Regions from separate parts of the Brevibacillus sp. BD137 genome, predicted to be linked through region 3. Evidence: predicted binding sites of a transcription regulator. Region 3 holds the regulator's gene; each other region holds the start of a gene.
What was found. Region 3 encodes LexA, which represses DNA repair genes until DNA is damaged. Its sites were predicted from a motif close to CGAACATATGTTCG; they were not measured.

Region 1 (6,129 bases), on a different contig from region 3:
GGTATTAATATGAAATTCAAGCTTAATTATTTCGTTTATTTTTCGTCCTTTTCTTTTCCATTCATTTTTAAACTCGTTTAAAAGCTTATCGCTACTTAGTGTTGTTCCTATAAAATGAACATAATATAGAATATCCATTTTACCGTTATTTTTCTTTACTTCTTTTGGTAATACCTGATTGACATCTTCTTTATTTAATAATGTTTGATTTACATTTTTTTGTTTACTCAATGAAGCTTTTGCTAATCTGTCTGCCTCTTCATTATAGACATTTCCAGAGTGAGCTTTAACTTTCGTGAAATATATCTCAACTTTATTAGAAACACTCAAATAATGCTCTTTATATTGTTTGGTTCCTACCTTTTTTGCTTCCCACGCATTCGTACACCATTTTTCAATACCCTCATAATCATAAATAATATTTAATGATTTTACAGATTGCTCTAAGGCAAAATCCATTGCCATTTGTGCACCAATAATTTCTCCTGCGACATTTCTCATATCGACAAGGGTGGGATCATTTCCATTAGATTGAAGTGTAATCTTCTCACCGTTAAACAATATGACAACCCCAGATCCATACGAATTCGAAATGGAGTCAAAGCTCCCATCCACATATGCAACCATCTGGGCTTCAGGGTTTTCTTTCAATTTATTGTCTTGTGATCGGTAGGAATCTAAATAATCTTTGGCGTCACTTATATTACTGAAGCTCTTATATTCTGCACCTGAAAATCCTTTTATTTGTTTTTCACATTCACTCCAACTTTGGAAAATGCCGGTTTTCCTGCCTTTTTTCACGGCGTATACTTTGCTATTCTTCTCCAATGTAGTACCCCTTTGTTTTGACATTAGTACATCTATTATCAAACAAATGTTGTCAGTAACCTACACAATTCGATCATGTTATTTCGACACAAAACGACAAAACCTCCTGATCAGTGATCAAGAGGCATTGTTAGAAGCTTGTAAATACTTCATCGATTACTGCGCACTATCTTCCCAAATATAGTTGGTCTATTGGTTTCAAACTGATGAATAAGGTCTTCTCCAAAAATGCTAATTGATTGTTCCCAGGGATGCCCTAAATATCCCCACTTAAACTCTTTATTCAAAAAGAAGTAGTAGTCACCATCTGGGTAAAACCCTATCCTAATACTTGTATTCTCTAGATATGGATTGTAGAGATAGCATTCGTGGTGCCAATCCAGTGCGTAGATATATTCGTCAGACCCAGTTACCGCTCTAAGGTTGATAATACACTTCTCCTCCAGATCATCGATATCGTCATCTGTATATTCAGTAATATCAAATGTAACAAAAGGAACTGGTATATGAAACGAAGGCCAATCACTGCTATTGATACTTGGTTTGAATTTGAAATCCTTATAAAATTTATCCCAAACCAGGCGAAATTGCTCATCCGACAATGGAATCCAATTATCCATTTTACATCTCCCCTAGATTAAGTCTTGATCCATTTCTTTTTTACTGAAAGTCCAAATAATTGCAAGGGCAGCTGATCTTCAAAATTACTACCTATTTTTCCTTCCTGAATCTTTTCTTCCAGTTTCCGCAGCATAAGTTCCACGTTTGTTAGTTCTATCCGATCTTCATTGTCTCTATAGTCCTCGTACTCAAGCTTTCCAGTAATTCTGATCTTATCTCCTTCTATAAAGCTCAATAACCTTTTGGCTTCTTCTCTTAATAACTGACGTACGCCTTCATTGATAATCAGTGCTCCATAAGAACCACCTATTAATGTAAAAGACAGGCCTAAGAATCGCAGGAATCCATATCCATCACAATAGTACTCATAAATGTTATCCAATACTTTATCTATATCATGAGTATCACTAGCTACTATTTCAAGTTCCTCTTTGATTCTTCGGAACTCAAGATCTCCAAAAGGTATCACCGGCGTTAACATTTGCTTCAGGTCTAGATCAATATATCTCCCCTTGAAATCTAAGCTGATAAGCTCCAGATAGAAGGCGCGCCCAACATGCTCTTCAATCTCCGGAGTCACATACACCCATTGCTCGAAGTCCTCTATGGTTAGTTTCTTTTTTAAAACCTCGCTAAATTTTATCTGAATATCGATAAGATTCATTTGCTGAGCCCACCTTTCCAGCTCAATTTATTACAGCAGGCGATGCTGTATTAGGATCTCACTAGCAATCACATCAATCTCCTCTTGTGATTGCCTGTTTGAAAGGATTATAAGCTCATCTTTTAACTCAAGAACCAATTCTGTAGGCCAATGTTTCACCAGTCCTATCAATATCCAATAAATCCACAATTCATCATTGCCGAGTAAAACCGGTTTTAAATGAGGAATGACCATCTCCCTCATTTCAACCAGTATTTTTGCGATTACTTTAGCACCCGGCCAGTTCATATCTTGTAACCACATTAGAAGACTTGGTATATGCCCTTTTAAACGTTGATGCTCTATGCTAGATAATACTACTGCGGCATTATCCCAATATGATTTATCGAAAGGTTGTATTAACATGTCCAAATATTCTTCTGAAGCATGTTTTAGTTTTTCGATTGCATCATTTTGAAGTATTTCGGAAGTATCCAAGTGTAGGAATTGAATAAGTTGTTTTATACTCTCTGCTTCGTTTTTAAATGACGGTAGTTTCTCTTTTTCAATGTTATCTGTTAACAAACCAAATTTTTGTTCATTACACCATATCGGTTTAGAAAATGTGATCACCTTCATTTCCTCACCTGAGGGAGTATTTTCTAGTTTAACCGTATAGAACAGCTCGTTTATTTCTAAATTTGATTTCTCCTGTGGTTCACCTATCGTTTGATATATTTCTCCACTGACTCTAATACTGCCGTTTTCATTGTTTCTCCAACGAAAAGTCTCTAACTCACATAACTCATAGTGAAAGAATGCAATCCATCCTGTTCCGTCTGGTAAGAAAGCAATCTCTGTGTCTTCCTGAGCACCCGGTCCATACATCACATCGATTGACCATTTCCCAATCATCATATATTTCTCCTCCAATTGGTCATCCATCCAGAAATTATACAATTTATTGTCACTAGTAAGAAGACTGAACACATGGTAGGATTATGAAACAAGAACAAACGTTCCTATTCGAGGTGATTAGATGGACTTATCTTACACCCCTACCCCACTTGAAACCTGGATAAGTCAATTTTACAAACAGCTAGGAATAACCACACCTGAAGAACTAGATGAACAATGTATAGCTAGATCACTAGGCATCCATCTCTTTTACAAAGAGATCCCATCAATGGCATATGAATTCGGCCGCTTCAAAAGTATAACGATAGACAAAAGACTCCCTTCACTTGTGCAAAGGGAGCATTTTTATCATGAGCTTTGTCATATCCTCCGCCACTCCGGACGTCAGCTAATGATGCCCGCCGCCTTTCGTGAACTACAGGAGTGGGATGCAAGGAATTTCACAAGATATGCTGCTTTACCCCTACATATGTTGAAGAACTATGATTATAAGCAACCTGAAATACTAGATATCTTATCAGAGCAGTTTAAGGTGACACCAGATCTCTGTATAGATAGGTTAAGAAGAATACAAGAAAAGCAAAGATATCTTGTTATCTGACATCGCAGATGCATTGAGTAGGGATATTTCCTTATCTTTTTACAGCATCTTAATTAAAATTAAGCCAAATATCCTATCACTCGACAAAATGCGACTGAATTTGCATTATTTAACTGTTAATATTTGTCTTGGATAGTATGATTTAAATTCTTATGAGAATATTCATCAACTTTCCTAGAGTTACTTAAGATACCAGCAAATATTCCCCAAGTTTCTAGATTTAATGTTGAAGTATCTTAGGGCATTCACAGCACATGGATTGTCACACTTAAGACTCTTTTCAACGTGACTTTGCTATTGCTGTAGGACATTTAACAGGAGGAAAATGCATGAGTTTTGCTGATCTTGATCAGAAACAAATAGAAAACCTGCTGTTCTTTTTAGACAAGGCCGATCAACATGAATTAAACAAATTTAAGTACAAATATGCCGTCAAACCTGGTCGGAATACAATGAGTTTTAGAGAAAATACCCTTAACAATGTAATGACAGGGTGTATTCCCTTTAATGAATTTATGGATTGGCTTTCACATATTTATCTTGAAGGCAATAATATGCTTTTTGTATATGAACCTAAGGACATTAATGTATTCGACCACAAATCAATAGATGAAGTGTATAGCATTGCTCTTAAAGCTAAAGAACATTTATATAACATCAACGTTGATAACCTTGATGAAATAAAACTTGTTAATGTTTGGCGTGATACTCCGAATCAACAGCTTATTTTCACCTTCGCTTCACCAGCTCAAGTAATGGTCAAAGAAAAAGATCCCGAAACGGGGATGAGTGCTTTAGTAAACAAAAGTGACATTTATCTCTCTTACTTTGTTATGGATTACTCACTTAAACACTTTGTATTGATGATGCATCCAACTGAGAATCTTGTTTCTATTTTGGGCGAGCAGAAGAAAAAAGAATGGGATGACTTGATTTGGATTCTGTTGCGGGCTTTTAGACTATCTGTAATAAACTTCGAAATCAATAAACCCGAGTGGATTTTTGAAACATTACATGCGATGACGGAGGAATATTTTCATCATAACAATCCAGTGATTACTGAAAAAATAAATGAATTTCAGGAAAAACTAATAAGAGATATAACAGATCAATTAGTAAATAGTGATACCGCTTTTAGCAAAAAAACTGGTCATGCAGCTCGTTTTAGCAAATCTTTACTGCGCACTTATGAAAACGAACTTATTGTTGCTTATGGACCTGTTCAAAAAGAGCTAGATTTTGAAATTTTTCTACATAAATCTGATAAAGGCACGACTGAATTCAAAGCGAACTCTAGAGGAAAAGCATTTGTTTTTGCCGAATGTGCCGATATTTTGAGATTAATGAAGGAAAATGGTGAAATTGCAGCACTTGGCATAAACTATAAACTAGACGATAATGGTTATAAAAGAGCCTTTCCATATCTAATATCAATACGGGATAGGTACTACTCTCTACGGCGGACTACTACTGCAACTACAGTAAAGGAGGTTGTTGACGGTGTTATACGAAAGCTTAATAACTATAAACAAGAAGTACAACCTTCCTTTACCGGTATTGCAGAAAATGAGTGACGAATTGTCCGCCATTAGACCAAACGATATAATTTCTCCTAGAGTACTTTCCCGAAATGTGAAGTTACCTAAAAACACGGTTGAGGACATTCTAATGAACCTATCTTACAACTCCTGCTTAGGAGTTAAATATATGGTTTTTTGTAAAAACCCTGACGAGGATATGGTTCACGCTCATGAGTTTTCAAGTAAAAAAGAACTATCTATCTTTATTATGCAAAATGGAAATAAATGCCCCCTTTGTAATGCGCCATTACATTTTGAAGATATTAGAGTTGCTTTCTTGATGAAAGAGCAACCGTTAGTTTAGGAAAAAACTATGCGCAGAGAAGATACCATTTCTTATAATCGATACATCAACGAAGCTCCTGACAATGAAGTTTGGAGGCCAATTACATCCACTGACGAAGTTCAAGAATTTGATAAGCTGCTTCAGGCCGTAGAACGTTCATTTACTTCTAATAACAAGAAGGAAAAAGGAGATGCACTCGAATCCCTTATGACCTTTGTCTATGATCGTTTTGAATGTGCTATTGTACGGTCTAATGTTATTCAGGGAGATAATCAAATAGATCACTTAATTGAATTTGTTGATGCTACCACTCCAAGCTTTATTCATAATTACATCGGGCTTAGAATCATTGGAGAATCAAAGAATCATAAAAAATCTATTGATGTACGTGAAGTAGCAGATCTTGCTGAATTGCTTCGATCGAAACGGGCTAGACTGGGAGTATTTTCATCCGCTAAGTCATTTAGTTGTGGTAAAAAGAATAATTATTGGCAATTTGCAGAAGGAAAACGCAGAAAGCTTGCCTTAGCCCGAAATGAATTTGTAATTGGGATTACATTTGATGAAATTAAGACTTTAAAAACAAACAATTTCTATACGATTATACGACAAAAATTTTTCAACTTAATTGATGAAGTAAATGATGACTTTA
Region 2 (8,654 bases), 200 kb from region 3:
CCAAAATTCGTCTGCACCAACGCCCCGACAGTAAAAGTTCCACATTCAGTGTCGACGATGCGTGAGGAGGTTCCGATTCCGCCCTTGAATTCGAAGCAGATCATCCCGGTACCTCCGCCCACATTGCCTTCCTCGACATGTCCTGTACGAGCCTCTACAATCGCTTCTTCCAAATCCTCATACTGAATCTGCGTCTTTTCGAGATCACTTAACCAACCATCCCATGTCTCCGCGACGATTCCGTTAGAAAACGGTTCAAGTCCCTCGATTTTTCTCGTCGCACGAGCAAGATGATGATGTGCCAATCCTAGCAGATGGCTTCCCGTAAATACGATGGGTGTCACCAGCGTACCCGTCTCTTCTATCCAGTGACTTCCTGTAAACTCTCCCGTACCGTTAAAGGAGAAAAAACCAGCAGGAAAATGCTGCCCCTCCAAATGTCCGTCGTTGGGAACGATCACCGTGACACCCGAACAAACGTCTTCCTTGTTAATTGTTTTGTGTCCGACCCTCACTCCTTTTACATCCGTAATTGCATTATACGCACCTGGGATCCCCGTCCCAATCAATACTCCACATTCTCTCGCTCGTTTTCTCGTCATGTTACGCTCCTATCATTTTTGAATCTTCCCATAATAATGGTGTTGTAGTAATTGCCATCGGAAAGAACTTTGTCGTTTTTGAGTACTCCTTCGATTTCAAAACCAAACCGTTTGTACAGCTCAATTGCCTTCTCATTCGTTTCCATTACATTCAACGTCATTTTGGTAATGTGGTTGGCGTCTGCCCAGGCAACCGATTCTTGCAAGAGATTCTTCCCGATGCCATAACCCCAGAAATCTTGTGATACGCATACACCAAACTCTACTTTGTGCGCAAATCTGTTTAAGTAAACACCTGCACATCTGGAAAACCCGACAATTCGCTCTTGAACAACAGCCACTAAAAACAAATTTCTTGGGCTCTCTGCATCCGTTTTGATGATGTCCTCGAATCCTTGCCCATCGATGAAAGCCTCTCCTCTTTCTCTGTCCAAATTTTCAGTCTCCCCATCGATTTGCAGTCGAAGGTCCGACAACTGTTGTGCATCTGTTTCCATTGCAGAGCGAATCGTGTAGGATAACCCGTTCACAGAAAGTAGTTGCTGGCTGATTATCATCATTTTTCTCCTATTGGTAAAATTTCGGTCTTTTATTTTATCATAGGTAGAAGTCTTTGTGAATCTTCTCTCTTCCTAAAGAGAAGGAAACTACATTGGGTTTACATAATATTTATTATGTTTACTTATACGTCAACCTGTGGATATGCTACAATAAGGAAAAGGAGCGTGCTCGCATGAATTTTTCTAAATCATTTTATTATACGGTCAACCATTCCAAGGTAGAAGAATATAAGAAGATGCTCGATCTAATGAAAATCCCCTACATCGTGGAAGCACCGATCGTTTTGCTGAATCAAGGAGCGAATGAATACTCCTTCGTTTTTCCTAACATGTCAGGTCGTCTTTATGGAATGGTGAGCAAGTTGTTTCAAGCGGATGCGAAGCCATATCCGAAGAAAGGTACATAAGCAAAAAAAAAAGACCCAATCATTGGGTCAAAAAACGAAGTGGAGAGAATACAATCGATTTTCATGTAAGGTCTCCGTACGTACACCTATGCATGTACATGGATAATTTTCTCCATCTCGATCCATTGACTCCCCGTTTGGTTCGCTAATTGAACACGTCTCGCCTTCGGGTCTACCCATTTGACCACACCCCACATGCTGCATGTATTCCCCCGCTCCCCCTCAAAGGACACACACCAGCTCACATTTAAGGGATAATTCTCTCTACCCGAATCTCGCAGCATGTACATAAATGCCTCTCTTTCTTCGTGCGTTACTTCAAGATTGCCGTTAGCCACGCTTTTCCACCCGCCTACTTACGAACATTTACATCCAAATCCTCATCCTTGTGTGGGAAGTTGTACTTACATTATAGTGAATGCGAACATAAGTTCGCAACTCTTTTTTTAGCCACTCCTATCCTCAGGTTGTACCAAGAAAAAAGCCGTTTTCCCAGTGGCTTTGGAAAACGGCTCTTACTTTTAGCTTGATAGTTCCTGTGGTTGAGGTTGCGGTCTTTTCTCGACCAGCTCCAAAAACTTTCCGAAGGTAGAAGCGAGTATTTGCTGAAAAAGCATACCGAGAACAACTGGGAGAGCAACAGGCGCCGGAAAGTACGTGATCGCCATCACTGCCCCTGCACTAATGTTTCGCATTCCACTGTTAAAGGTTAACGTGACAATCACATCGCGCTCCCACCCGAACAGCTTTGCGATCCCCCACCCCATCAAATAACCTAAAATGGCTACTACCAGTACAAGGACTGCCATTCCCACCAGTTTAGCGTCCATCATATGAAAGTAAGACGAAACCATCGAGCTGTTGATCGCAACGACAACACCCATTCCCATCTTCGAAAATGGCGCTAATTTTGGTGCCAACGTTTTTTTGACGTTCCCTTTTGACAAATGATTGAGCAGCATACCAACTAGCGACGGCAACACAATCATATAAAATAAACCCTTCATCAGTTCTGCCAAATCCATCTCGACGGTTGCCCCTAAAAACAAGGACATCCCCAACGGAACAATCAATGGAGAGAGCATCGTATCCAACAATATAATGGATAGCGTCAGGGCGATGTTCCCGAAATAAATCGATGACCACAAAAAGCTCGTGATCCCTGTGGGAATTAAGGCCGCCAGCAAAAAGCCCGTGATGACATGGATATCATCTGGATAAAACAACCGAGCCATTGACCAGGCAACAAGCGGCATAAGTGCATGAAGAATCAACAAGTTGACAATTAAAGGGAGTGGTCTGGTCAGTACCTTTGCAAATTCTTTAAATCCTGAACCCAGACTGCCGGTAAATGTCATGAAGGCAAACACCCAAGGAGACAAAAAAGCAAACGGTTGCAAATGTGTCCCGGCTATTACGCCAATAGCAACACTACTCGGCGTTAGTATGGGCATGATTTTCTCAAGAAATCGATTCAGTTTGGCTAACCCATTCATTTGATACACCTCAAGTCTCGTCCTTTGATGCTAGTGATGTGAGGTATGTTATCATGAACGGATTATTGTTACAAGACCAAAGTTCATTATTAGATTGCATACACATCATTTTATTCGCATTTTCACCTTGCATACTTTCGCGCATGGGAGTAAAGCCTATGACGGAAAGGAGGTATTTTATGAACGGAATGGATTGGGTAGAATTTATCCGAAAAACCGAAGATAAGATGTATCACCTCCATCGAGCGATAGATGGAATCTGTAATGATCCCGACTATAAGGAATCCATTACGACCTTGACGGAAGTGGTAAGAGATTATCAAGTCCTTGTGGAAAAAGCCAAGGGTGAATTACGCGGCATCGATCTCCATCGAGATCGAGAACGCGCTCATCATTACGATCGTGATCACTACTAGCTGATATAGACTCCCAGTCAGGGAGTCCTTCTTTGTTCATTGATCACAGAACCTTCATTTTCTATTCATCATTCTGTCAAATCAAACGACAAAAACCTCACTCTACCCATGCAGTGTGTGAGGTTTGGGAAATGGGCTAGCCCTTCATTTTCTTTTCAATTTCTTTTAAGGATTTCTTCTTCTGGCATGCCTCTTTTACATCGGTTGGCCACCGTTCGTCACTCAGCCTTTGCAAATCTTTTAACAATCGCTTGTCAGCTGTCACATGAATATTGGCATCTGGGAAGGCCTCTTTTAATTTCTTTCCGACTTCTTTTTGAATCGATTCCAGCTTGAACCGATTAAAATTCGTTACTTGAATAGCCACATCGAGCTCTTTATCGATTTGCACAACCACGATTTTGTCTATGCCCTTCACGCTAGCCGTAATCGATCTCGCTCGCTCTTCCCATTGATAATGTCTCACGGGAACAGGCATGCACAACGGCTCCGCTTCCGCTTTTTGCTTCGTCTCTGTACCAGATTTCTTCGTTTCCGTACCAGATTGCTTCGTACATCCCGTTACGGTTAAAGCAAAAGCCAGTGTCAGCACCACGAAAGTTGCGCGCACACAAAACACCTCCTGACCAAGATCACCTGTTACTAGCTTGACCTTGAACGGAGGAAGTATGTAAAAAAAAAGCGGTGACTCCTCTGCATAATTTGAGTCACCGCGGACCCCAAGAACATTTCAAGTCCTATGTACAAGGATATTAAAAATCGCATCGAAACGCGATAGGAGATAACTGGATATGAAACGGAACAAAAAAAATCCCAACCAACAAAAAGTGGTTGGGGCGTACGGGGTAGTACGCGTATGTCATACGTGAATGATATAATCATATAGGACTTATTTTCTGTTGACAACGAACAATAATAGGCACATTTACCTATAGATGGAACAAAAAAATGGCGCCGACTTAGACTGCCTCAATTAGTCGGACGCGTAAAATAATATCCCCAAGGTTGGATTATACTAGTTAGCTTGGATTACTTTTCTATTATCATGAAAATTCAGCGTTCACGCTATGCGAAAATTATGGTAACAGGTGAAAATCTTACCTTTAGAGCTTGATCGACCATAGAATCCCTCCGCTGAAATGTGTTAATTGTTACAAAAAAGCCAGCCAGAAGTTGCTAATCGTGTTATGATATCCCTGTAAATTCTTGAGGAGTTGAGATCATGAATAGAGAGCAATGGACAGCGGTCGATCACTATTTTACGGATAAACTACTGGAAGCCGATTCCGTTCTAGACACAGTCCTTCAAGAGAACGCAGCTGCAGGTCTTCCAGCTATTGATGTAGCACCCAATCAAGGTAAATTCCTTCATCTGTTAGCACGGATTCAAGGCGCTCGTTCGATTTTGGAAATTGGCACTCTCGGTGGATACAGTACCATCTGGCTAGCCCGCGCACTTCCTGCGGACGGTCGTCTCATTACTCTTGAATATGATCCAAAGCATGCAGAAGTTGCACAATCGAATATTACTCGCGCAGGACTGGATCAAATCGTAGAAGTGAAGGTCGGACTTGCCCTGGATTCTCTCATCCAACTACACAAAGAAAATCAGGGACCTTTTGATCTTATTTTTATCGATGCAGATAAAAAAGGAAACCCCGACTATTTCCAATGGGCATTAAAGCTCTCTCGCAAAGGTACTGTGATTATCACGGATAATGTTGTACGAAGTGGTCAAGTCGTGGACGAAACAAGCACGGATCCCAATATTGTCGGCGTACGTCAATTCACCGATTTGGTAGCTGAAGAAAAGCGTGTTAGTGGAACCGTTGTACAGACAGTTGGCAGCAAGGGCTATGATGGCTTTGCGATCATGCTTGTCACTGAGGAGAACTAGTTTTTTCACTTTCAAAGGTTGTAACGAGTAGGAGTGTGTACATCTTGTTTAGCTTTGGTTTACCTAGCGTTATGCTCATCGCTAATGTCATTTTGGTTCTCACGGTACTCTCGTTGATTATCAAAGTGTTGGTGAAGAGAGAGTAGCTGATGTATTTGGAGGTGCTTTTCCTTGGAGCCATTATGTGATCAGTCCCTTACTTTGCGAGAAGTAACAGAGGCAGATCTCCCTATATTTTTCACCCAGCAATTGGACAAATCCGCACATGAGATGGCTGCTTTTACTGTCAAGGACCCAGAAGATAGGGACGGTTTCATCGCTCATTGGACGAGGATTTTGAACAATGATTCGATTGTGAAAAGAGCCATTCTCTTGAATGGGCAGATTGTTGGTAATGTTTCGTGCTTTGAGCTGTTTGGCTTACCTACGATTGGATACTGGATAGACAAAAGCTTTTGGGGCAAAGGAATCGCGACAAATGCACTTACTCTCTTTTTAGAGGACCTCGGACTACGTCCTGTATATGCGCGTGTCGCCCATGACAACATCGGATCCATTCGTGTGTTAGAAAAAAACGGTTTTCAGCCTTTCGGTGTCGATCGGGCATTTTCGGAAGCACGAAGCGAAGAAGTGGAAGAACTCATTCTGATCAAACACACATGAGGTTCGAAGCGCTTTCCGTGAGCGCTTCCCTTCTTTATATCCAGCGATCATTTCAAAATCGAAAGGGACATCCTACCCTTTTGACCAGCCTTTTAAATATTCTGTGGCGATACGCGAAAAGGCTACTGGGGACGATGAAGAGTGCAATGGTGAGTGGTTGTATGTTTTGACGAAATAAACAAGAAAACTGGGGCTTGCTCCGTCAATGACTTCCCCGATCTTAGATGACCGGTGATGGACCCGTCCGAAGTATCGTACAGTTCGAAACCAACTCGAATGTTTCGAAAAGCATTCGTCAAAATCTTCCTACATGTGCTATAATAGAAGTACAGTTTTTTTCTTCCCGAATTTTTGAATCACCCACACAATTGAATGCAGTAGTTCCTAAGATGATCTCCTGAATGAATGAGGATCATCTTTTTTGTTTTTTCTAGCAAACATCACATGACGAAAGGTTGTAGATGATATGAATACTTTGCCTTGCCAAGGCTGTAAAGGATTGTGCTGTGGGCCTGTTCCCATAACAGAAAAGGAAGTTAAAATGATACACAAGAAATTGAAAGCGCTTCCAAATAAACTCCGTGACGATCTGAAAAATCAACCGAGAATGTTTGGGACTTGTATCTTCTACGACATGCAAAAAGATCAGTGTGGCATTCATAGCGTTCGACCGGAAGTGTGTCGCGCTTTTGGATATCACAAAGACCTTGTCTGTTTTCGCAAACCGGAATTGGCGACGAAAGAAGCACTGACCTTCAAGGAGAAACCGATTGGGTACTTGAGTATTGATTTTACTTGGAAGCATTTTTAAAGATAGGGAGCAAATCATGGATCTCAACTGAATAATAATGTTATAGACTGCCTCATTGAACTATACTCCTCTTTACCCTCTACTTGATACGCGATAAAAAATGCCGAGGAAGGCAGCATCTCTTCATCCGCCAAAGGTAGTGTATGAGAAGGAGGCAAATTATGTTGAGGAAGAGTACAAATGCAGGTAGAAGGTCTGCAATAATGACTGGGGTGTTATTAATAGCCGGATTGATTACAGGTATATGTAGTGTTGTACCTGTAATAGATGGAGCAGACTACCTTGTCATGGCTTCTCCAAATGAGAACCAGGTACTACTAGGAGCGTTTTTCCAATTGTTAATGATTGTTGCCTATGTTGGTATTCCTGTTTTGGTGTATCCGTTGTTAAGTAAGCACCATAAAGGGTTAGCTCTAGGATCTGTTGCTTTTGGCATCATTGCGGGTGTGTTTATTATTCTAGGTGTAATCATTCTTCTGTTGCTATTGACAGTAAGCCACGAGTTTGCAAAAATCGGAACTTTGCATGTATCGTATTTTCAGACTCTGGGTGGATTGTTGCGGGAAGGACGTGATTTGGTGAACCATGTGGCAACGACACTGGCATTTGTTTTAGCTATGTTCTTGTTCAACTACATATTTTACCAAACAAGACTAGTTCCACGTTGGCTGTCAGTTTGGGGGCTTATTGGGTCAACATTGTCCATAGTAGTAAGCCTATTATTTATGATTCGCTTCATCGGGCTGGATACAACTTATATGGTGTTGAACATTCCAATAGCCTTTCAACAATTGGCTTTGGCTATATGGCTTATCATGAAAGGATTCACCCCAACAGAACAGGATTTGAAACGTTCCATGTAAAATACGCAATTTCTGTTGATACAATTGAGAAAGGGATCTCTCAAGGCGTTTCACTTGAGACATCCCTTTTTTCTTTATACACATTCACGCATCCCTTTACTCCACACTTACCAAAACGCGCTCCAACGCATCCAACGCCTGTTCTGCATCGGTACCATCCGCAGTCAAGACGACTGATTGTCCTTTCGACACAGCGAGGGACATGACGCCGATGATACTCTTGGCATTCACCTTCTTCTCCTCTTTGTTCAATCCGATTTCACTGGAAAAAGATGCTGCTACTTTCACAAACAAACTAGCCGGACGCGCGTGTAATCCCTGTGCCAACTGGACGATGACCTGTCTCTCTCTCATTTGATTCACCCCTATCCCTTTCTCGTAAAATAGCTACAGGCCTTCTATAGCCGTCAGCAGTTCTTCTACCTGATCCAAACGAGTCAATCCCGTTTCCTTGTCAACGATCGATGTATAAATGTGTGGAATGACCTGCTTGGCACCAGCTGCGAGGCATACCTCCACAATCGGCCGAATCGAAGCAGCATCGATCCCGCCAGTCGGCTCAAAAACGGGAATCCCGTAACGTACGGCTGCTTCTGCCATCGCCTTGATTTCATTCAACCTTTCCAACCCGTCGACTGGATAAAATTTGACCGAGTGTACGCCAATCTCCGCCAGCATCGCGGCGGCTGCATCGCAAGAGAGCAATTCTGCCACTTTGTTGCTCATTGGTCCCGTGGTGACTTGAACCTTTCCTGGTTGCCCACCGGGGGCAATCAATGCATTCACGATGGTATGTGAGTTGCCGACTGCCTGTAGCCCCCCGAGCGTATAGCCTGCTGCCGGAAATACCTGATTGACGTGATCCGGTTGTGTCTGCACCGCGACTTCAGCGACCTTTTTCCATTGCGTAGGATCACCTGCGCCCAGCCCTACAGACAC
Region 3 (8,654 bases):
TTAGAATTGATGGTTGAAGCAAAGAAAAAAGCCAGTCTTCCCTTCGACTGGCTACAAGCGTTTGATACAATTACACCGTTACCAATAATTCCTCTACTGCTTCCACAACGGTCTTGATATGTTGATCGCTAATGTGTCGATGCGTCGTAAAGCGAATGACATACTCGTCAAAATCGACCGCGAGCACTCCTTTTTCCTCCAAACGTTTCAAGAAGGCGACAGCTGTTTGTCCAATCGAGCCCGTATTCACCAGCACGATATTCGACTCGACTTGCTCCACCTGAAGCGATAGCTGGCGCAAGCCTTTCGCCAATTGCTGTGCCCGTTCATGATCTACTGCCAATCGTTCGGTCATTTGTGTCAGAGCAATGATGCCCGGCGCTGCCAAATACCCTGCCTGACGCAACCCCCCGCCTAATTTTTTTCTCCACCATCTCGCTTCTTCGATAAACGCACGTTCACCAGCCAAAATGGAACCAACTGGAGCACTCAGCCCTTTGGACAAGCAAATCTGAACGGTATCGGCATAAGCGCTAAGCTCACTGACTGCAACACCTTGTGCCACAGCCGCATTGAAGAGACGCGCACCGTCCAAATGAACGGGAACACCGTGTTTTTGCGCGATCTCATAGACGCTCTTCATTTGCGCAACAGAGATTACCGCCCCGCCCGCGCGATTATGTGTATTTTCGAGACAGATCAATTTTGTCCGAGGAAAATGGATATTGTTGCCCCGAATCGCCCTCTCTACCTCTTCTGCACGCAGAGCACCGCGTTCACCAACCAGCGTCCGTGTTTGCACGCCAGCCAATGCCGACATTGCGCCGCCTTCATAGTAAAAAATGTGCGAATCCGCTTCCGCAATGACTTCGTCTCCGTTGACACAATGCGTCAAAACAGCGACCTGATTACCTTGCGTGCCACTTGTTACGAACAGCGCAGCTTCCTTTCCGAGTATTTCAGCCGCGATCGCTTCCAAACGATTGACAGTTGGGTCCTCCCGGTAAACATCATCCCCAACCTCCGCTTCCGCCATTGCTCGAAGCATCTCCTCGGTTGGCTTCGTAACGGTATCACTTCGTAAATCGATTTTCATAAATCATTCTCCCCCACCCTGTTGTCATTCTCTAGACATACGTAACACTTTCAACATTGCATCCTGATTTCCCTCTTGCTAAGATGGAGGGGTAACTTACATACAGTTAGGGGATTTGACCTGTGAAACTAAAAATCACTCGTAACGCTGCCAAGCAATTGGCTCCAATCATCGAGCAAGAAGAAGACAAAGAATTGAAACTGCGCGTTTATATTACGCACGCTCACGGTGATCATGCACATTACGGACTCGCTCTGGACAAGCCAACAGAAGAAGATGTTGTGATCTCTACCGACAAAGAGATCGATGTGATCGTGAAAAAGGATGAGCCATTGCTGGATGGCGTCGTCATTGATTACCTCTTCTTGCCAGAAGAAGGTTTTGTGATTACGAACCCTTCTAAAGGTAACACAGGTGACCACTAAGCATGATACAGATAAACCCTCTGCTTTTTTACAGGCAGAGGGTTTTCTTTGATGAGTAAATTCTTATTCGTCAGTAGCCATGGTGTACAGCACTGCCGGTAAACCTTTCAGCAGCGGTGAAGAAACGTCATCAACCTGCGTCATAACAAGGCGATGGACTGGACGTGTCATCGCGACATACAATAGCTTCGCGTCCCATTCATTATTTTGATAGGCGTCCACATCAAGCAAAATGACCACATCAAACTGCAAGCCTTTTGTTAAAAAAGCAGGCATGACGGTTACGCCCCCCGGAAATTGGTTATCCTTGCTGCCTAACAGAGTCAGATCAGCTATCTTGCCTTGCAGGCCTTTATGTGCTTTTTTACTCGCTAGGATCGTTTTCGCCACGATCGCAATCGTTTTGAAGCCTTCCGACTGGTAGTCTGCCACACGCGAAGAGATGTCCTCCCACAGTTGCGTTCTTGAACGAGCCTTGACCATGATTGGTTTTTCACCATGACGCAAAACCGGTTTTGCCAATACCGTCTCGGGCAATTCAATTTGCCGCAACACTTCGTTAGCACAGCGCATAATCTCAATTGTCGAACGATAGCTTTGCGACAACGTATAATAGGAAGGTAACAGCTGTGCAAATATCCCCTTGGTCAACTCTTCCCAGGCATGAATTCCTCGGTAGCTATGAATGCCTTGCGCAATATCTCCCACGATCGTGAGCGAGTTTCGCTTGGTTGCCAATGCGATGACAGCTATTTCTAACGCACTCAAGTCTTGTGCTTCATCCACGACCGTATGATCAAAATGCTCCGCCTTATTCATTCCTTCCACAATATGCTGCAAGTACAGCAATGGCGCGATATCTTCGGGCTCCAATCTCTCCTCTGCAAACAGCGCAGCACTTGACTGAGTCACATCACGCACAACTTCGTCTGAAATGTCAGCAGGTGCGAGTTTGCGCAGCAATTCCTCATCAGCAATCAGCTCGCGATAAGCTGTGAAGATTTCCAGTCTCGGAAACGAAGTCAGGTACGTATCCAGGATTTGCTCCAGCATTTTCTCGAATTTGTACAAGCCTTCTTTGTCCAAATCGACTTTTCGTTCTCGTAAATGGGCAAATAATTGCTTGTTCATTTCTTGTTTTAAATGCTTGCGAAGCGCTTCTACTCGTCGATGATACGGCATATTGGCGAATTGCTCCAAGAAGCATTGGCGAATAAAATCACCCGGAATGGAAAAGACTTGCTTTGTTTTGTTGTATAAAAAGCTGAGTTTCTTAAAAGGGATTCTCGTTTCGACGATATGCCGAATGTATTGCTCCAGCGCCTCCCGACAAGCGAGCGATCCTTTGAAGCGAAGCCTGTTTCGCGTCATTTCTTTCTGGCGCTCGTCCTGCCCCTCTTCGAAGAACAATTGAAGAGGCTTATCCGGACTCACGATTCTCCATCCTTTTGGTAGCAGAGGCTTCACGAGACGCGCTGCCCAATCTACAAAGGTAGACTGTTGAACGTCATCGACTCCCAACTCCGGCAAAACCTCGGATATATAGGTAAGAAACATCCGGTTTGGCGCAAACACCATGAATTTTTTGGACATCATGGAATCCTGGAAGTTATAAATCAAATAGGAGAGTCGGTGCAGCGCAATGGTCGTTTTTCCGCTCCCCGCTACTCCTTGCACGACAATGGGCCGTTCTTTTTCCGCCCGAATAATATCATTTTGCTCGGATTGAATGGTAGCGACGATGTCTTTTAGCCTGCTATCGTTCGCCTGATTTAGATTGGCTGCCAAAAATTCATCGATGAAGCCCTCCTGCAAAAACTCGTCAGGATGCCCCATTTCGCGGTTAATTGTTTCTTTTACCGCTCCATCATAGATGCCGACGATCTTTCCGTCTTCAATCGCAAAATTACGCTTTAATCGAACTTCACCACGCACGATCTCGCGCCCCATCCGATAAAACGCGTCTTTGCTCTCACCAGAATAATAAAGACTGGCGATAGGCGCACGCCAATCCACGACGACAGAATCAAATGTATCGCTGCGTACAATTCCCCGTTTTCCTATGTAGACCTGATCCAGCTCGTAGATTTCATCCTTCAAGAAGTCCACTCTGCCGAAATAAGGCTTCTCTCGCCCCTGATCTTCCAGATAGCGCAAATCCTTTGCCTTTTTAGAGTTAACGACCTGTTTCACATAGTCATCGGTTGCCTCGCGAATTTCATTGCGAAGCTGCTCCATTTCTTCATCAATAGCTGAAATGGTTTCATCCAGCTTTTTTTGTTCCCATTCATAATCACGATGCTGTGTACTCACCTTCATTCCCCCTCACATGTATCGTGTATTTGAACGTATCAGGACCATTGCCTGGCCAGCCATATTCCAACCGCACATGAAAGTAGACCGACTCCCAAACTGAGAAGAGCATATAATGTGCCCCGCAACAGATGTCCTTCTCCCCAAAAAGTGACCACTTCCAAGGAGAAGCTAGAGAAAGTCGTAAATCCTCCCATGACACCCGTTGCAAATAAGAGATAGAGTGTTGGAGATAAAATGCCACGTTCTTTCCCCAGCACGAACAAGATGCCAATGATCATGGATCCACAAACATTGGCGATCCAGGTTCCCCACGGCCATTCCGGCTGATTTGCGAGTAAAGACAATAGGTAGCGCACAAGAGAGCCAACTGCTCCGCCAACCGCCACAGCTATCCACGCCATCGCTATCCCTCCCTGGCTATCAAAGCGTTATGTATGTCACAGAAAAAGACACCCTAGCGTCAAGCGAGGATGTCTGTCGTATCAGTAATTGTTATCTTACTGTTTTGGCTTATTTTCTTCAAGGTCTTCCACATAACGGATGGAATCCAAATTTGCTCTCAGTGAAAGCTTAACGGCGTCAATGTACTTTTGGCGCAATGCTTTTTGCTCGAGCTTTTCTTCTTCGGTTAAACCTTCTTCGCGAGATTTTTTGACCAATTCGTTAATGCGTTTAATTTCTGCGTCAGATACCACTGCTGGTTCCTCCCACTCTGTAGTAGTGCCGCTTCATTATACCACATTCGAATGATCTCGCAAGACAGCCGAACACTTACGGCATATCAGGCATGATCAGAGTCTGACCCGGATAAATCCAGTTGCTATCCAAGCCGTTCGCTTCCTTGATTTCTATGATATAGTCACGAACATCCGTATGCTGATCTGAGTAGCGAACAGCTAACGACCATAGACTATCTCCGGATTGTACGGTTACTTCTATGCCTTGTGGCTCGTCCATTGGCGAAGCAGCAAACACTAGTTCGGTCAACAAGTAAAAAAAGAGAGTAAATGTAATAAGAAACAAGAGTGCTTGACCTCTCGTGATACCAAAACGAACACGACGTTCTTCTTTTTTCTCGAAACGATTACGTACTGTCGATGAATTCATGATAATGGCCTCCTTGCAAACATACGTTCTGTTCTCTTGTAAGCTCATAATAAATGAGAACATATGTTCATGTCAACAACGAAACGAACTTATGTTTGTCGAACGCAAGCTCCCATGGTATAATATAGGAAAATATGTTCGAGAAATCAGGGGTGTCTTTCTATGTCAAAATTATCGAGTAGACAACAAGCCATCATCGAGTTCATACGAAAGGAAGTTCGTGATAAAGGATATCCGCCTTCTGTACGTGAAATTGGAGAGGCAGTTGGACTCGCTTCCAGCTCAACGGTACATGGTCATTTGGCACGCTTAGAGAAAAAGGGCCTCATTCGTCGAGATCCTACCAAACCTCGCGCCATCGAATTGCTTTCAGATGAAGATCGTTTTCAAGACAATTTCGAAGACTCTGTCGTCCGTGTGCCAGTAATCGGAAAAGTAACCGCTGGACAACCCATTACAGCCATTGAGGATGTAGAAGAATACTTCCCGCTTCCAGACAATATCGTGACTTCCGACAAGGTCTACATGCTGCGCGTCTCCGGGAATAGCATGATTGATGCCGGGATTCTCGACGGAGACTACGTCATTGTTCGCCAACAGCACGTAGCGAACAATGGTGACATTGTCGTAGCCATGACAGAAGAAGATGAAGCGACCGTCAAAAGATTTTTCAAAGAAAAGAACCACTTCCGTCTCCAACCGGAAAATGCCACGATGGAACCGATTATTCTGGAGCATGTCACCATTCTTGGTAAAGTCATTGGTGTCTATCGCCTCATTCACTAGTTTCCACGTAAAAAAGGACAGCCTCGGCTGTCCTTTTTGTTTTCTATCTGTTATCTGGCGATAAAAAACCAGATGATCATCGTAACTTGCAAGATGACTTTTACGACCGCACTGCCCAAAAATCCGATCAGTGAGCCTACCCCCGCTTTCACTGCTCGCTCCATCGATTGCTTCTGCACCATCAACTCTACGAGAACGACGAATACGAACGGCAAGATCAGCATACCAAACGGTGGGAAAACGAAAATCCCGAGGATAATTCCGGCAGCAGCAGCAATGGACGACCACTTGGACCCCCCGTACTTTTTCACGAAGTACATGTTCGTCAGCAAGTCAGCACCGTAAAGCAGAATGCTTAGAACGACCATTCCCCACCAAAAGGATGCCGGCAATCCCGCTCCCGGATCTGCAATGAAAAAGTGATAGAGCAAAAAGCCCCCCCACAACAAGATCGTATCAGGTAAAACGGGTAAGAAAATTCCTGCGATGCTTAGCAGGAACAATAACACAACCACGACCCACAAAAATATTTCCATCCACTACACTCCCTTCATTTAGGTATACGAGTGATTACCAATTTCGTTGCGCGCTTATTCACTTTTGTCTACACTATTTTAAAAGAAAGTAGACATGGGGGTAGTTTCATGAAAAATTGGCATGATCTCTCTTACTTGAGCAGAGGAACGATGCGCCAAAAAACGGCATGGAAAGCGATTCAACAGACGCATATCATGGAAGTACTAGCCGATTACCGTCCAGTGCTTGCCGGAACCATCCCATTGGACATTGATGTTGAGCAAAGCGATCTGGATATTATTTGCGAGAGTCATGATCTGGATCAGTTTGAGCAGGTTGTTCGTAAAGCGTTTGGCTGCTCAACCAGCTTTGAAGTGACACAACTTGATCTCAAAGGGATTCCCACGTGCGTTATTTCGTTTTTCACAGCTGGCTTTTGGTTTGAATTGTTTGCTCAACCGGTTGCAGTCGAAAAGCAAAACGCCTATCGTCATATGGACATCGAAGCACGATTGTTACATATAGGGGGCTTGGATGCGTGTATACATATCAGGGCTCTGAAGCAAGACGGCCTCAAAACAGAACCTGCATTTGCTCGATACTTTCATATTCCAGGTGATGATCCGTATGAGGCCTTGTTGCATTTGGAGTCGTTGACCGAACAGGAATTACGCCAAAGAGTTCAGCTCCTACGAAAGGATTAATCTGCTAGCAAATCTATCAACTTGCTGGAATCATAAGGGGTAAACAGCGACTGGCGTTGCAACCGATCATTAAGGAGGGCATACTATATGAATTGGCTGATGGAGATACCGTTCCCCACTGGAGAGAATCGGATAGAAACAAACGTCGACCTCTCATTTAAGAGATTCGAGTCAAGTGGGCTTCAGGAGCCTCCCGATTTTATCCATGATATCGTCCTGCAATGGGCCATCGCCCCTTTCGTTGTTCATGAGCATACTGCTTATCGGATTGCGGCCCACAACGATCCCGAGATAGAAGCGTATGCTTCCGTCAATTTCACAAGCCTGTTTACTAACGTACGGGGAATATACACGAATGGAAAGATGGAGGAAATCAGGCTGGAGGACTTAAAGCCGAATATAAAGAGTTCTTTTATCGAATCGGTCATACATACAAGTAAGATTGATCTTCTGGTAAGCGATTTTTATCTACAGGGAGAATGTGAGCGTAGTAATCGACTAAGCATAAAGCTGTTCCAAATAGACAGGGATTCCTTTTTCAAGCAGACTACCTACCTTCCCCAACCCGATCACAAAAGGCTCTGGGACTTTATGAATAGACCATTCAAAACAAGTGACGAGGTCTCCATATCCCCCACGAACTGGGTGCTCAGTGACGACCTGCTAGAATCCCCCTTTCTCGTATTTCTCTCACGCTATGCAAGTGAGGTTGTTTTAACGGTGAACGAAAAAGATCAGAATGTTACTATGGTTTCATTTAAAGAGTAATCAGGGCACTCAGCTGGCCGACGTAACCAGCTTCCTGTTCTCAGGATTACCGACTTTTTGTTTTTTTGTATTCAGCTTTCGTCTCTCGTTAGCATAAACTTTTCTTCATTCGAAAATTCATCAGCTTAGTGCTATTGCGTTCAACGATTTGCGATTTTACTACGATGTACCCTTTTCTTTCAAAAAAAGGTCTAGCGGTAATACTCGAATCGGTTTCTATTTCGATTAGACCTAATTTTTTGGCTTTAGATTCAAGTGTGTCTACCAATGCTGAAGCAATTCCTTGCCCCTGATGCTCTTTATGAACAAATAATCTATCCAGGTAACCTTGTACACTCATGTCAGAAAAGCCCATGATATAACCATTCATTTCAGCAACATAGGAAATATTACTCGTTAAAGCTTTCAACCAGACCTCTTTCCTCTGCTTCAAATCCGCTAGGGAAGCCCAAGCATTTACTTGTTCTTGCGTGTAGTCTTGCTTATTTATAGTATGTACGGTCTCATAAAATAAAGTGATGATCTGGTCAATATCCGTCTCATGAAATCTTCGAAGTAGCATGGAAACTCCCCCTAGAGTATAACGTGGCTACCGAATCATGCCGGTAGCCGCGTCTCGTTTTTTTATTGTAGCATCGTTCCCCCGATAGTTTACGTTCATTTATCTACATCGATATGTACTTTTCGTTGCCTTAACAACCACACCGCATTGTTGCGTCCAACAATTGGGGGGCCGTTCATTTGCGGTCTGCTTTTTTGTAAAGAAATGAAAGATCACTTTACTCCACTGATTGAACCACCGAATGCCGTGATGCCATTCTGGACAATACAAACACAGCAATGATGGCGATGAGTACGCCGAGTACGCCGAACCAGGTAATGGATGCTAAAGAAACACGGTTAACGATCAGCCCGCCAATTCCTGCGCCGACAGCC
Region 4 (8,654 bases), on a different contig from region 3:
GCTCGTTACGTTTCCTGAAATGCGTGGAGCTTTGTTCTTGTCATGCACGGCATTGATCATGGCTGCGATCTCTGTAGCGGTAAACGGACCGCGCGTCCACGAATACGCATTTTCTTCTTTTACTTCTGAGAGGATTGTTACCTCTGCACCAGTAGGGAGTACGGACAACACCCGATTCGTCGTTGTACTTGGACCCGAGCGCAAATTGGTATTCTCGGTCGAAATGACCGCTATTCTTTGTCCGGCTGAATTGCTCTGGCCTGTTTCGGTTACCAGATCATTTCGTACATAGCCGCTCGTACCATCCGCTAAAGCCACACGATACCATACGCTTGCATTATCCATTGGATAGGTGTCTTTACTCTCGACAGATCGCAAATAAGGAACGGGATTGCCCCATACTTCTGTGCCATCCGCTGTCATACCGCCTGCGTTGGAATAGAAGAGCGACTCGGCTGGTTTGCCTTGGTAGTAAATGACTTCGCCTTCCGTCTCGTCGACGGCCTCACGCACATCATCAGACTCTTTTGTATAGCCATAATACGCCTGTTCGAAAACCGTATCGGACACATTAGCAACACCATACTTATTGCCTTGCCACACAGCACGAGTTCTCGACAGGACTGCCTGCGTTTTCAATGCTTCTATTGGCCAGCCTGGAGCCATTTCAGAGCCAACGACGCCATACAAATACTCTTCCATCGGAAGCTCATTTACTAGCGTTAAGTGACCATTGTATTCCGACAGCTCCATCTCTCCGCGATATGTGCGCTGCTCTCGTTCCACAACGCCAATCACCGTTTCATCGTCTGCTTTATTCGCGTCAACTGTCAGCTTAACTTGAGGGGAGAATACATACTTCCAAATCACTTCATCCGGTGATCCGTATACATCCTGCTTTAATATAACATATGAATGGCTGTCTGGCTCCTGATAGGAGAAAGAAGGGAATGCAGCGTTTGCTCTTCGTTTCAATTCTTTCACGGCATCTGGACTAACCTCATCACCGATCCAAACGGCATACTTTACTTTATCCCCCTCTGATACCATCACGGGATAAGCAGGAATACCCGCTGCTTCAAAGGACGCTTGCCATTCTTGCGCTTCCTTTAAGCTTTTGAATTTACCCGCTTCGAGTCGATGCGGGCCTTTTACCAGCGGATTCTGCCCGATTGCTTGGGCAACTGTTTTTGCCTGATTCGCAGCAGCCTGATACGTGTCGTACGTTCCGCTTACAACCTGATAGACGGTCTGACCGTTACGTTTTGCCACCTGGATCGAACCCTCGTATTTTCGTTGGCTCATTTGCTGTGCAATCTGCTGTGCGCGATTCCAGTCACCTGTTTCGGCAACGATCAGATGATATTCATCAACTCGGTAACGAGCTGCATCTCCCTTTAATTCGGGTAAATCTGTCTTGCCTTCGGGTCCATTGAGCACGACCTCCATTCCATTTGCAGCAGTTAGCGTAATGGAAGGAATTACTCCCCGATAGCCTTGTCCTGTGTCCACAAATAGCGCAACCCTAATATTGTCGCCGGCTGCCTGCGCTGGTTCATGTCCTCCTACGAGAACTACTGATAGCAGGCCCACCGAAAGGACTTTCCCCATCCATTTCTTTCTCATGTCGTCCATTGTCCTTTCTTCACCTGATTTTCAACAAAAATTGGCATGTCTTCCCACTTGTTTTTTCGACAATCGTCGGCTGATCTCCTGCCTTTTTCGTAAAATGGGACCAAACGCCCGCACACACAAAAAAACCACCGGAACGATGAGCTCCGATGGCCTGCACACTTGCTTATTTAAACAACCGAAATAGATACATGCCAAGAGACAGGACGATGCTAATCACAATACAAGTCACAATCGGAAAGTAGAATTTGACGTTTTCCTTTTCTACCACGATATCTCCCGGCAAACGCCCCAGCGGCAAAAATCTGCCTCCTACCTGCCACAACAGACCGATTATGATTAAAGCAGCACCACCAATAATAAGTAGCTTGGCTACAGGATTCACGATTTCATCTCCCGACCAAAGTGTTGGTACGCACTTGGGGTGAGTACACGCCCCCGGGGCGTCCGCTGCATAAAGCCAATCTGCATGAGGTATGGCTCGCAAACATCTTCCACCGTCTGTGACTCTTCTCCGATTGTTGCTGCGATCGTATCAAGCCCAACCGGCCCACCGTCAAAACGATCAATAATCGCTAGCAACAGTTTGTGGTCGATATGATCGAGACCGCAGGTATCTACTTGCAATCTTTCCAGCGCTTCTTTGGCAATCTCTGTCGTAATGACGCCTTCGCCTTTTACTTGGGCAAAATCGCGAACCCGCTTTAGCAAACGGTTTGCCACCCGGGGTGTTCCCCGTGAACGTCTGGCAATCTCCTCTGCCCCGCCTTCTCGAATGACGACCTGTAGGATGTCGGCTGCCCGTGAAACGATAAAGGTCAGTTCCGGGACTGTATAAAACTCCAGACGATTGACAACCCCAAAGCGATCTCGAAGCGGCGCGGAGAGCATTCCAGCCCGCGTCGTAGCCCCGACCAGTGTAAATGGCGGCAAATCCAAACGAACACTGCGAGCGCTTGGCCCTTTACCGATAATGATGTCCAGTGCAAAATCCTCCATCGCCGGATACAGAACTTCCTCGACGCTTCGGTTGAGCCTGTGAATCTCGTCAATAAACAGGACATCGCCTTCTTGCAAATTCGTCAAAATCGCTGCCAAATCACCGGGACGCTCAATTGCTGGACCAGAAGTCGTGCGGATATTCACACCCAGCTCATTTGCAATAATTTGCGATAGAGTCGTCTTCCCCAGACCAGGAGGACCGTACAGCAGTACGTGGTCCAACGACTCTTTCCGCATTTTGGCCGCTTCAATAAAAATTTTCAGGTTTTCCTTCACATGCTGCTGACCGATGTATTCGTTTAAATAGCGAGGACGGAGGCTCAGCTCCGCCGCATCTTCTTCCAAATTCATGTGCGTCGTAATGATCCGAGAATCCAAAATCCTACCCCCTCATGAGCAACGCAAGCCCTTGTTTGATGAGCTTTTCTACACCATCGCCCTCTTTTGATTTCTCAGACAGCGTGTTTCTGATTTTTTGCAGTTCACCATCAGAGTAACCCAGTGCAGTCAACGCATCGAGTGCTTCGTTCAGTGCAGACACAGCTTGCTCGCCTGCTGTCAAATCACCCGCTGCAACAGTCAAAATCGCAGATGGTGTGTACCCTACCAATTTATCCTTCAAATCGAGGATAATGCGCTGGGCTGTCTTTTTCCCAATCCCCGGAAATTTCGTCAAATAGGTAACATTCTCCTGTTGAACCGCCATCACTAGCTGCTCAGGCGTTGCAGCGGCCAGAATAGCCAATCCGCCCTTTGGACCAATTCCGCTAACATCAAGCAGCTTTCGGAACAAATCGCGTTCGTCACGGGTAGCGAAGCCGTACAGCAGGATGGCATCTTCCCGCACGTGGTGGTGGGTAAACAATTTGGTTTTGTTGCCTTCATACCGAACGAATTGGTACGGGTTTGGGCAAAACAGTCGATAACCAATTCCACCCGTTTCGATAACTATGTATTCCGAATCGAGATAACTAAGTGTACCTTCTACAAAATCAATCATTTCTTGACCCCTTCCGAAATGGAAATGAACGCTCGAAACTGTGCGTGCGTAATCGCAATGCCCAATGCGTCCGCCACGTCGTCAGGCTTTGGTACTTCTTTTAACCGCAATAGGAGCTTCGTCATTTCCTGTATTTGCTTCTTCTCTGCTCCCCCGTATCCAGTCACAGCTTGCTTGACCTGCATCGGGGTATATTCATAGACCGGCACACCAGCCAGCTCTGCTGCAAGGATAATAACCCCTCGCGCTTGACCAACAGTAAAGGCCGTCGTCACGTTTTTATTAAAGAAAAGCTTTTCGACGGACATTTCATCGGGACGATAGGTTTCCAGAAGGCTCTGCATTGCCTCAAAAATCTGTTTCAATCTAAGCGGTACTGGCAATCCAGCTTCTGTTTGAATGCTTCCATATTGGACGGGACGCAATTGGCTGCCCTCTTTATCCACAACCCCGAAGCCAACAATCGCAATGCCAGGGTCAATTCCTAAAATGCGCATAGTCCACTCTCCGTGAGCAAAGATTCTACTCTCTACTGTAACACAAAGCACCCAAAAAGCGAACGTGTATTTCCATTTCATATCCAAGTTCAAAAAGTCGACTTTTGAACAGAAATAAAAAAACCCGCTCCCTATAAAAGGAACGGGTTATACGGCGTCTGTTAGTGTTTGTTCATTCCGAATGAATCCGACACATCATGCTGCATGTGGGCATAGTCGTCTACGCCACTTTGCATGTGCTCTTTGATCTTATTGATCTGTTGGTAATTGAGCTTGTTGTGCCCCTGGTTCAACTGAACGTACAAACGCTGATGGAACTGGTCTTTGTAGCTACCTCTAGGCATGGTAGACATGGTCTAAAGACTCCTCCTTCGATCACCGTATGAAATCAGTATGGCGTAAGCGCAATGGTGTTATGATACCAAGATTTACGCCACATATGTCAGACGTCTTATTGAAACGATAAGCTGTGGAGGTGTTGGTTATTGCGCAGCAAAGTCCTTATTTTTTGTATCTATTTTCTCGCAATCGCACTGTCCATGCCATACTATGCGCTTGCCAAGATCAAGAATGACATCAAGGTCACCGTATCGGTGTCACCCGATTCCTCCTTCCAAACGACCATGTCCTTCCCTGATCAAAAACAATTTACGAAGCGGATATTGGGCTCTGCTATCGAAGTTGCCTCCTATAACCCACATTGGGTACGCGCTACATTGACCGTAAAAAAACGAATGTATGTATATGATCACGATGGTCAGCTTTATGAAAAAGAAATGCCACGTCGCTATGTGTTGGCAAATGATGTTCGCCAGCAGATCGAAGAAATGGTCAAGTCCGTAGAGGCAGTCCATTTTGCACAAGCCATTCCTTGGGAACAGGTGAAAAAAACGTTAAAACGGATGGAGTTCGGTACGGTAATTGATTTAGAGACAGGACAACGTTTTGATGTCCAACGCAGAGCAGGTAGTCGTCATGCCGATGTTCAACCGTTGACACGCAAGGATACACAGATCATGAAGAACATTTATCAGGGAAAATGGTCGTGGAAGCGCAGAGCCATTCTGGTTGAGGTAGACGGTACTTATTTTGCTGCATCCATGCACGGAATGCCTCATGGTGCTGGTGCGATTAAGGGAAATGAATTCCCGGGGCATTTTTGCATCCACTTTTTTGGTAGCTCCACCCATCGGCGCTCAGAGCCCGATCCCAGTCACAGCATGATGATTCTCAAAGCCTCTGGAGCACTTGCGACTACACTAAAAGGGGCGTCTCCTGAAGAATTGGTCGGCTATTTCCTCACCGCTCTGCATGAGCACGACACCCATTCGATGCGAATGACAACAGACGGTTTCACACTTCCAGAAGAACTTTCCGCGATCGAATCTGTTCGAACGTCAGAAATTGTCATCCCTTCAGACGAACGTGGTCCCCTCTTGATAGAGGTTCCTGTTCGGCTCGCGTACATCGCAGAGGAAGGCGGGAATTTTCGACGAACATGGAAGTTTCTTTTGCGCCGTGAAGTCCCGGGGGAACGCTGGAGAATCATTGCGGTTGAACTAAATCCGTAGCCATGGAAACAAAAATCCCTTTCCAGTCCATACGTGCTTGTTACACGAAAGGCTCGAAAGGGATTTCTTTTCGGTTTACCCGTATTCATTGTCCGCTCCATTGGTATTCGCCATAGGTAGACAATACACTGTTATACTCTGCCAAATTCCGAATGCGAATCCCCCGTTTCAGATTCTCCCATTCCTCTTTTGGCAGACTCGCTTCCATTTTTGCCGTATCGATTCGATAAAAGGTTTGCACGACATCTTGTTCAACAGGCAGACCATGAAACAGGGCAAGCATGCCGTCCGCAGCTATTCCGATATGTCCATTCTCCTTGCACGTAGGCGCTATATCCTGCTCGCGTTTCATTAAGAGCATCTTGACGGGCTCGGCTTGTACAATTTCCCATCCATTATAGTTGCCCATGGCGTCTGCCAGTTGATTCGGACGAACCGATACATGTTCTTCATCTCGCACCCCACACAAATAATGGCGAGCTAAAACCAGTTCGTACGAATTACCTGCGACTACATCTGCTTTACCAGTATGGTTCAGTAAGCGCGTAAGACCCGAATCGTTTCCATCTTTACCCAAAAATACGATACCAGCTACAACGCCTGTAACGAAAGCTACACCCCACGTCGCGTAAACCATCCACTTTTTCTTCTCAGTCAAATAGAACCCCTTCTTTTATAGGCTTTTCTTCCTATCATTACCACAAAGAAACAGGGGCATACGCGACTAAAGTGGGATTGACGTTATATTTTTTTACTTTTGTCAATACAAAAAATTAATATACTATTTCATCTAGCTATCTATCCAGCCTTCAAATCTAATGATAAACTATTTTTGCTTGGCATTATTGTAAACTTATGGAGGTCATTTCAAACATGAAAAAAACGAACAAAAAAATGCTGACTGCTTTTCTCCTCAGCACTTCTTTGGTTGTTGGCGCACTCTCTTTTCCTCTTACTCCTGTAAGCGCGCAAACAGGTTCTGTCCTCAAGCTCCGCCTTTTGGAAACGACAGATATCCACACCAACATCGTGAACTATGACTACTATCAAGACAAAAACACAGACGAGTTTGGCCTCGCAAAAACAGCGACATTGGTCAAAAAAGCAAGAGAAGAAGCGAAAAACAGCATCCTAATCGACAACGGTGACTTGTTGCAAGGAAACCCGTTGGGCGACTACGTGGCAAAAATTGACCCGTTGAAAGCTGGAGATACTCACCCTGCTTACAAAGCAATGAACCTGATGGACTATGATGTTGCCAATATCGGTAACCACGAGTTCAACTTTGGTTTGGACTTCTTGGGCACCAGCTTGAAAGGTGCGAAATTCCCTTATATTAATGCCAATGTCTATGTAGACGACAAGGACAAAAACCCTAACAATGACAAAAACATGTTCACTCCTTACGAAATCCTGGAGCGTACTTTTAAAGATGAGAACGGCAAAGATGTAAAACTCAAAGTAGGCGTAATCGGTTTTGTTCCTCCACAAATTATGCAGTGGGACAAGGCTAACCTGGAAGGAAAAGTAATCGCGAAGGACATCGTGGAAACTGCCAACAAATTCGTACCTGAAATGAAGAAAAAAGGTGCGGACATCATTATCGCAGTTCCTCACTCCGGAATTGGCCCTATCGAGGGTGGTCCTCAATTGGAGAACGCTAGCTACCAGCTGAGCAAAGTAGATGGTATCGACGCGATCTTGTTCGGACACTCCCACTCCGTATTCCCTGGTCCTGGATTCGATAAAATTCCAGGCATTGATGCAGAAAAAGGAACGCTCAACGGTAAACCAGCTGTTATGCCTGGCTTCTGGGGTAACCACCTCGGCGTGATCGACCTGACGCTGAAACAAGAAAACGGAAAATGGAAAGTAGCTGAGTCCGCTACGAAAGTTGTTCCGATTTATGACAAAGCAAACAAAGCATCCTTGGCTGATGCAGACAAAGCTATCGTAGAAGCAGTAAAAGAAGATCACGATAAAACAGTTGACTGGGTTCGCTCCGCTGTAGGGAAAACATCTTCCCCGATCTTCAGCTACTTTGCACTCGTGCAAGATGACCCATCTATCCAAATCGTAACCAATGCACAAAAATGGTTCGTTGAAAAAAACGTGAAGGGTACAGAATACGACGGCATTCCAGTTCTGTCTGCTGGTGCACCATTTAAAGCGGGCGGCCGTAACGGAGTGAGCTACTACTCCAATATCCCAGCTGGTACAATCGCCATCAAAAACGTATCTGACCTATACATCTACCCGAACACATTGAAAGCGGTTCTGGTCGATGGTGCTACGGTGAAAGAATGGTTGGAGCGCTCCGCTGGTCAGTTCAACCAAATCGATGCGAAGAAAACAGATGAGCAACCACTCATCAACGAGTCTTTCCCAACGTACAACTATGATGTAATCGACGGTGTTACTTATCAAATCGATGTTACGCAGCCATCCAAATACGCTGTAGATGGAAAAGTAGCAAACAAAGATGCAAACCGCATCAAAAACCTGTCTTATAACGGCAAACCAGTAAAACCTGAAGACAAGTTCATCGTCGTAACCAACAACTACCGTGCAAGCGGCGGCGGTGCGTTCCCAGGTCTGGATGGCAAAAACATCGTAATCGATTCTCCAGATGAAAACCGTCAAATCGTAATCGACTACATCCTGAACCAAAAAAATATCGATCCAGCAGCAGACAATAACTGGTCTTTTGCTCCAGTAGATGCGAAGCTGAACGTTACCTTCACTTCTTCTCCTGACGCGAAACCATTCGCTGAAAAAATGTCCCATATCAAGTTCATCAACGTATTGGAATCTGGGTTTGCGAAATTCTCTATTGATCTGTCCAAGCCTGCTTCCAAGTAAGCTTGTCAACAAACACAAACATCCCTCTTGAAAGAGGGATGTTTTATTTTATCCGACTATCCAACAAAATGGTAATGCCCCCACGGAGAG

Region 1: ODZ53_RS01140 (ImmA/IrrE family metallo-endopeptidase) is a predicted target of LexA. The motif match lies at 3,102-3,115, and genes of this name have one in related genera.
Region 2: ODZ53_RS05635 (YolD-like family protein) is a predicted target of LexA. The motif match lies at 1,991-2,004, and genes of this name have one in related genera.
Region 4: ruvC (crossover junction endodeoxyribonuclease RuvC) is a predicted target of LexA. The motif match lies at 4,191-4,204, and genes of this name have one in related genera.

Annotation. Positions count from the first base shown of each region.
Region 1 covers NZ_JAOTNO010000001.1:197,807-203,935, forward strand. The annotation lists gene ODZ53_RS01120 (ribonuclease H1 domain-containing protein) at 1-828, opposite strand, end outside; gene ODZ53_RS01125 (DUF2716 domain-containing protein) at 978-1,448, opposite strand; gene ODZ53_RS01130 (hypothetical protein) at 1,466-2,113, opposite strand; gene ODZ53_RS01135 (DUF5071 domain-containing protein) at 2,144-3,010, opposite strand; gene ODZ53_RS01140 (ImmA/IrrE family metallo-endopeptidase) at 3,132-3,611, shown strand; gene ODZ53_RS01145 (hypothetical protein) at 3,941-5,185, shown strand; gene ODZ53_RS01150 (hypothetical protein) at 5,319-5,495, shown strand; gene ODZ53_RS01155 (hypothetical protein) at 5,505-6,129, shown strand, end outside.
Region 2 covers NZ_JAOTNO010000002.1:486,603-495,256, forward strand. The annotation lists gene ODZ53_RS05620 (P1 family peptidase) at 1-602, opposite strand, end outside; gene ODZ53_RS05625 (GNAT family N-acetyltransferase) at 599-1,159, opposite strand; gene ODZ53_RS05630 (hypothetical protein) at 1,336-1,569, shown strand; gene ODZ53_RS05635 (YolD-like family protein) at 1,656-1,907, opposite strand; gene ODZ53_RS05640 (bile acid:sodium symporter family protein) at 2,091-3,065, opposite strand; gene ODZ53_RS05645 (hypothetical protein) at 3,245-3,481, shown strand; gene ODZ53_RS05650 (YhcN/YlaJ family sporulation lipoprotein) at 3,618-4,091, opposite strand; gene ODZ53_RS05655 (O-methyltransferase) at 4,704-5,378, shown strand; gene ODZ53_RS05660 (GNAT family N-acetyltransferase) at 5,550-6,041, shown strand; gene ODZ53_RS05665 (YkgJ family cysteine cluster protein) at 6,508-6,852, shown strand; gene ODZ53_RS05670 (DUF4386 domain-containing protein) at 7,014-7,715, shown strand; gene ODZ53_RS05675 (HPr family phosphocarrier protein) at 7,812-8,069, opposite strand; gene ODZ53_RS05680 (KDGP aldolase) at 8,103-8,654, opposite strand, start outside.
Region 3 covers NZ_JAOTNO010000002.1:683,732-692,385, forward strand. The annotation lists gene ltaE (low-specificity L-threonine aldolase) at 71-1,096, opposite strand; gene ODZ53_RS06415 (HesB/IscA family protein) at 1,219-1,521, shown strand; gene ODZ53_RS06420 (HelD family protein) at 1,585-3,834, opposite strand; gene crcB (fluoride efflux transporter CrcB) at 3,873-4,238, opposite strand; gene ODZ53_RS06430 (DUF896 domain-containing protein) at 4,335-4,532, opposite strand; gene yneA (cell division suppressor protein YneA) at 4,609-4,944, opposite strand; gene lexA (transcriptional repressor LexA) at 5,107-5,730, shown strand; gene ODZ53_RS06445 (DUF456 domain-containing protein) at 5,781-6,266, opposite strand; gene ODZ53_RS06450 (DUF4269 domain-containing protein) at 6,375-6,950, shown strand; gene ODZ53_RS06455 (hypothetical protein) at 7,038-7,718, shown strand; gene ODZ53_RS06460 (GNAT family N-acetyltransferase) at 7,807-8,280, opposite strand; gene ODZ53_RS06465 (MFS transporter) at 8,498-8,654, opposite strand, start outside.
Region 4 covers NZ_JAOTNO010000006.1:69,002-77,655, forward strand. The annotation lists gene ODZ53_RS15175 (SpoIID/LytB domain-containing protein) at 1-1,635, opposite strand, end outside; gene ODZ53_RS15180 (DUF2905 domain-containing protein) at 1,799-2,017, opposite strand; gene ruvB (Holliday junction branch migration DNA helicase RuvB) at 2,014-3,012, opposite strand; gene ruvA (Holliday junction branch migration protein RuvA) at 3,017-3,634, opposite strand; gene ruvC (crossover junction endodeoxyribonuclease RuvC) at 3,631-4,131, opposite strand; gene ODZ53_RS15200 (hypothetical protein) at 4,293-4,484, opposite strand; gene ODZ53_RS15205 (hypothetical protein) at 4,617-5,702, shown strand; gene ODZ53_RS15210 (BofC C-terminal domain-containing protein) at 5,788-6,360, opposite strand; gene ODZ53_RS15215 (bifunctional 2',3'-cyclic-nucleotide 2'-phosphodiesterase/3'-nucleotidase) at 6,576-8,564, shown strand; gene ODZ53_RS15220 (phosphotransferase) at 8,621-8,654, opposite strand, start outside.